Regions from separate parts of the Peribacillus phoenicis genome, predicted to be linked through region 2. Evidence: riboswitches for the same ligand, from Rfam matches in the RefSeq annotation. Region 2 holds a riboswitch; the other holds the start of a gene.
What was found. Region 2 has a riboswitch for FMN ahead of ribE (riboflavin synthase). Riboswitches for the same ligand answer to the same signal wherever they lie in the genome.
Positions count from the first base shown of each region.

Region 1: linked by a shared signal. The riboswitch ahead of ABC374_RS15405 (ECF transporter S component) and the one ahead of ribE (riboflavin synthase) in region 2 are both predicted to bind FMN.

Region 1 is NZ_JBDFMF010000001.1:3,154,100-3,157,249, forward strand. It holds gene ABC374_RS15395 (YpbB family protein) at 1-781, opposite strand, end outside; gene ABC374_RS15400 (ferredoxin) at 1,072-1,320, shown strand; gene ABC374_RS15405 (ECF transporter S component) at 1,447-2,028, opposite strand; FMN riboswitch at 2,194-2,330, opposite strand; gene serA (phosphoglycerate dehydrogenase) at 2,671-3,150, shown strand, end outside.
Region 2 is NZ_JBDFMF010000001.1:199,675-202,824, forward strand. It holds gene megL (methionine gamma-lyase) at 1-58, shown strand, start outside; gene ABC374_RS00970 (TspO/MBR family protein) at 55-792, opposite strand; FMN riboswitch at 995-1,125, shown strand; gene ribE (riboflavin synthase) at 1,272-1,910, shown strand; partial or broken gene ribB (3,4-dihydroxy-2-butanone-4-phosphate synthase) at 1,929-2,567, shown strand; gene ribH (6,7-dimethyl-8-ribityllumazine synthase) at 2,646-3,116, shown strand.

The sequences.
Region 1 (3,150 bases), 3.0 Mb from region 2:
TTGTAGATTGTGTCAAATGAGGATTCCCACTACTTTTCCAATCATTTGTTAATGTGGACAAGAGAGGGTAATCCTTTCCCGTTTCCATTTCAGCAAGCATTTGATGCAATGAGTCAAGGAAAGTAAAGCGAACATACTCTTCTTCTACGTCTTTCCTTTTTGCAATCTGTTCAAAGGTAAGTCCAATCCTGTTAATCCCGGTTATTTTCAAAATGAAAATGTCTCGTTTCATATCACTTTGACTTTCTAAAAGGGCTATCAATTCATCATATAGGTGTTGGGCAATCAACGCTCGATCCTGACGATTGGCATGTAAAAATTCCTTTACGAAGAATTGGATTTTAGGATTTCTTTGTATCGGATAAAAACGTCTTTCATTGTGGACAATATGGGATATGGTTTGAATGAGTAAGTTTAACCTTCCCCAGAAAACCGGGGTGATATTGTGATACTTCCAACCATTTATATACGCCGGAAAAGGATTATTTTTAAAGTAATCGACTAATATTCCCTCTCCTTGCATACTAATTTCATATGCATCTGGTTTATCTGTTAAATTAATCAAGTCATGCTTAAGTAAATGTTCAATGTTTTGATTTAATTGCTGACGGGTAAATCGAGGTATTGTCCCAAAAATATCCGTTAGCCCGAATAAATGGGCATCCTGGATTGTTTGTGACGATTTCTTCCCCTGCAGCATATGGTATATAGCATAAATGGAGCGTTCGCCTTGAAATTTTTTTATCGCATATAGAATGATGGCCTGTAGATAATTATTCATGGGACTCACATCCTTGTTTCATTTAACCAATAAACCCATTGTAACAAATAACTGCAAAAATCGCCGTTATTATTAATGAATACAAGGGAAATTATGTGACTAAATGACGAATCATGGAAAGAACCAAGTTAATTGTATCGATGTTTTCCGTTGACATTGTGCTACATGATAGTTATTATCAATACAATTTCTATTGAAAAGTTTGGCATTGGGTCTTACAATAAGAAAGAGATAATAATCTGAAATAAAAAGATTATCAGTTGTCAATCAACTTAGGAGGGGTTATATTCATGGCTAAATTTACTATTGTGGATAAAGAAACATGCATAGCTTGTGGGGCTTGCGGAGCAGCGGCACCAGATATATATGATTACGATGACGAAGGGATTGCATTTGTTACCCTTGACGATAACGAGGGAATCGTTGAAATTCCTGATGTACTTATAGATGACATGATGGATGCATTTGAAGGATGCCCAACGGATTCTATTAAAGTTGCTGATGAGGCATTTGACGGAGATGCACTTAAATTCGAATAACGTACAAGCCATTTTCAATCGAAAATGGCTTTTCTTTTGCCATCTCCCCATACCAAAATTAATCAGGCATAAAAAAACAACCGAATACGAATATCGGTTGTTTTTTTATTTCTATCGTCAATGCCATTAAGCATTTTTATATAATGTTTGCTTATTGATCCATGTCTGTAATTTAATGAACAGCAACATGAATACAGATGTGATGAGTACGCCTTTTATCACATTGAAAGGCAAGATTGCCGTCGTAACGAGCTTTCTTGACTCTGGTGCCGACATTGCATCCCATCCCATAAAGAAAGTATAAGCCGGTAAAAAGACATAATAGTTTAAAACACTCATGAATACTGCCATGGAAACTGTCCCCGCAAGTAAAGCGAATGTCATCCCTTTTTTTGAATTGATTTTCTGAAATACATAATAAGTCGGCAAGACAAACAGTATTCCGGCTATAAAGTTAGCGATATGCCCCACAGGTACAGCAGTCAAGGTCCCTGTCATGACTAAATCCAATAGGTTCTTAATGAACTCGACTAGAATTCCAGCCATCGGTCCGAAAATTAATGCCGCCATCAGTGCTGGTATGTCGCTAAAATCAACATTGAGAAAAGGCGGGAATCCCGGAAACGGGAAATTTAAAAGCATCAATAAATAAGAAATGCTTCCCATCATGGCAAGTGTGACCGTTTTTTTCACTTTGTTCTTTTTCATAGGTCTCTCTCCTTCTTTTCCGATCTACCTGAAAAAGAGGTTAGGGTTCCAAAATATGTTGATGCTCAATAAAAAAACCTTTAATTCCAATAGAATTAAAGGGATAAATTAAAGGTTACATCAAACAAACGTTCAGCAAATAACTGTTGAAACGCACTCAGGAACCTCCATCTTCTCCCATCCAGACTATACTGTCGGCTTTGGAATCGCACCAAATCCTGCCTTGTAAGGCTCGCGGGCTTAGAAGAGGAATTTCCTTCATCACCGCCGGTGGGGAATTTCGCCCCGCCCCGAAGATAGATCTATAAAATTTTTTATACTTCCCATTATATCTGAATTACCTGTTTTTTGATAGCACTTTTTTTCTCAGTTGATTCATTCAGGATGAATATCGATCGTCACAGTGAATGGCTTAAAACAAATAGTGGAGGCACAAAATTAAAATTCATAATATTGAAAATTATTTTTTATATTATTCAATCCTTGATGAAGCCATTTATATCGCGACATTAAACAGATGATCAGAAGATAACCATCCTATTAAGCGCTTACATCCAGTTAAGCCAAATTGACATATTCAGCATTTCAATTGTAAAATTAACTGAAATTTAAGATAATTTTTTCCTAGGAAGGTGTTTAGACGTGTATCGGATTTTAGTAGCAGACGCCATTAAACCAGAAGGACTCGGACCGCTATCTGAGGCATCCAATATTCATCTCATTCAAAAGACCGTAGAGGAAGCTGCAAACGAACTTGATCAGATTGATGCAATTCTTGTAAGAAGTGCTACGAAGGTTTCGGAGGATTTAATGAACCGTATGCCGCAGCTAAAAATTATAGCACGCGCTGGTGTCGGTGTTGATAACATAGATATCCCCTCGGCGACAAAACGCGGGATTGTCGTGGTTAATGCACCTGACGGCAACACCATTTCAACAGCGGAACATACATTCGCCATGATGGCTTCATTAATGCGCCACATTCCGCAAGCTTATGCTTCACTGAAGAATGGGGAGTGGAAACGTTCTTCATATACGGGTACTGAACTGCGTGGTAAAACATTAGGAATAGTTGGCTTTGGACGTATCGGAGGGGAAATTGCCAAACGCGCTAAGGTATTC
Region 2 (3,150 bases):
CTCAGTTGGCCTAGAAGCTTGGCAGGATGTCTGGCAAGATCTTCAGCAAGCATTTTAAGCTACCATTTTTCTTCTATTTTTAATGAAGATGGTGATGGATACGACAAAAGTGAAGACAGCCAGGATATAAGAAATGTCCGTAATTACCGGATAGGCGGAGCTATTTCGTATCCCGATGCCTATGAACGCCCAAACGAATACGAGAGGATAGCACCAATCCCGGTTTTTACCTGCAAAGACAAAAGCCAGGATTGTTGCTGCAATCAGCAGGACGATCGTCCAGGCTAAACTTGAAACCCCAAAGCCGTCCCATTTGATATACGTGAGGTAATAAGAAATGTCAGCGATCGTTGCAACACTTACCCAGCCTGTATAAACGGAAAACGGAAATAGGTCGAAAGGAGTGTGCTCCACCTTTTTTATGCTTGTATAAATGACCATTAAAGTAGCCAAAAGAGCAATGATAATGAATACGGATAACAAAAAGTGTTCATAGTGCCAAGCCAAAAGCCAAGCTCCATTTAAGACACAGCTTAAAGCGAACCAAGGGAAGGATGCCTTATAAGCAGGGCTGTTTTGATGTTTGCTTAAGAACTGCCTGAATACCCAGATGGCGAGCAGGAAATAGATCAAGCCCCATATGGAAAATACATATCCGGCAGGAGTGAAAAGGACATCAAGTTTATCGGAAATCTCTCCTGATGTCTGGCCGTTCAATGGCAGGAAATTAGCTAAAAAATTCATCGTGACGACGAACAGATAGAAAATCAAGTTGATGATGGAAATAAGCATTAGGGCTTCCTCCTTATATGAATTGTGATTCTCTATCCCTATTCCACAAATTTAGCCTGATTAACCTCTTTGGAGCACATCGGGGACTTGGGGGTCGATTTTTCATAAAGGGAGGAAGTTTCTGTAACAATTGAACCATTTAAGGTTAGAAATTTTACATCTTCACTTTATGGTGATAAAATATTCAAAGATTCATATTATTTTAGTCCTTCGGGGTCGGGTGAAAATCCCAACCGGCGGTGATGAAGAAATTCTAAGCCCGCGAGCCTGTTAAAGGCAGGATTTGGTGAGATTCCAAAGCCGACAGTAAAGTCTGGATGGGAGAAGGACGTGTGGAACCCAAGTGTATACGTACGCCTAATTTTTCAAAAATGAAAATATTAGGCTTTTTAGGTATACAATTTTTTTCACTCATTTCTCCTGCTAACTCCTTAGGTCATCCTAAGGGGTTTTTTATATTTTATAAAAGGGGGAAAAACATGTTTACGGGAATCATTGAGGATATCGGTACCGTACATTCCATGAAAAAAGGAAAAAGCAGTATGGAGTTATCGATTCGTTCTGAAAAAATCCTTCAAGATGTTCATCTGGGGGATAGTATTTCAGTAAACGGGGTCTGCTTAACGGTAACGTCCTTCACGAAAAGTTTGTTTACGGTCGACGTGATGCCGGAAACGGTCAAAGCTTCCTCGATCCGGACATTGAAATTGGGATCACCTGTGAATCTTGAACGAGCCATGAGTGCACAGGGAAGGTTTGGCGGTCATTTTGTTTCAGGTCATATCGACGGAACCGGAACGATCATAAAAAAAGAACGGAAAGAAAATGCCGTATATTATGTAATCCAATTGGAAGAGGGGCTCAGTGCCTTTTGCATTCCAAAAGGCTCCGTGGCCATTGATGGAACGAGCTTGACGATATTTGGGATCGAAAGGAACCTATTGACTGTATCACTGATTCCATTGACTCATCAGGACACCATATTGGGACAAAAAGCGGCTGGCGATATTGTTAACATCGAAAACGACATGATAGGGAAATATATAATACATCAAATGAAAAATGGCAATCCAAAACCAGGACTGAATTTAGAGTTTTTGGCAGAGCATGGATTCTAATAAAAGGGCGGTGTAATGATGTTCCATACAATAGAAGAAGCGATAGAAGATTTGAAGGCTGGCAAGGTAGTAATCGTATCCGATGATGAAGACCGTGAAAATGAAGGGGATTTTGTAGTGCTGGCCGAAAAGGCGACACCGGAAGCGATTAATTTCATGGCGACTCATGGACGTGGTTTGATTTGTACAACCATCACTGAAGAACTGGCAGCGAAATTGAAACTGCATCCTATGGTAGGAGAAAATACCGATCATCATGGCACTGCTTTTACGGTAAGTGTCGATCATAAAAGCACCTCTACAGGAATCAGTGCTTTTGAAAGGTCCTTGACCATCCTTGAGCTTCTTAATGAAGATTCGGTCGCTGAAGATTTCCAAAGGCCTGGTCACACTTTCCCGATAGTCGCAAAAGAAGGTGGCGTATTAAGGAGGGCAGGACATACAGAGGCATCGGTGGACTTGGCGAAGTTATGCGGTGCCGCTCCAGCTGGTGTCATTTGTGAAATCATGAATGAAGATGGATCGATGGCCCGGGTATCCGATTTAGAAGTCATCGCTGATAAATTCAATCTGAAATTCATTACGATAGCCGATTTGATTCGCTATCTTCAACAAAATGATACGATCGGGAAACAGGAGCTTGAACTGAACATCCCTAAAGCTTGAGGATTTAAGGAATTACATCTTAACAGAACAAAAAATAATATTGTTTTTAAAAATTAGGAGGAATTGGACATGGGGAAAACTATTGAAGCACAATTAATCGGATCAGGATTGAAAGTCGGCATTGTGGTAGGAAGATTTAATGAGTTTATCACAAGTAAGCTTTTAGGAGGGGCATTGGATGGTCTTAAGCGTCATGGCGTAGATGAGAATGATGTTGACATCGCTTGGGTCCCGGGTGCTTTTGAACTTCCGTTAATTGCTAAGAAACTTGTGAATACAGGTAAATATGATGCGGTAATCGGTCTTGGAACGGTAATCAGGGGTGCCACTTCACATTATGATTATGTCTGTAATGAAGCAGCTAAAGGCATGGCTTCCGTTTCCTTGGAAACGGGTGTACCGGTTATCTTCGGTTTGCTGACAACTGAAAATATTGAACAAGCCATTGAACGTGCTGGAACAAAATCAGGTAACAAAGGCTATGAAGCGGCCGTTAGTGCCATTGAAATGGCCAACCTTGGAAAATTGATAGAACAGTGATTTCACATAAGGAAGCCGCATGGAATAACATTCC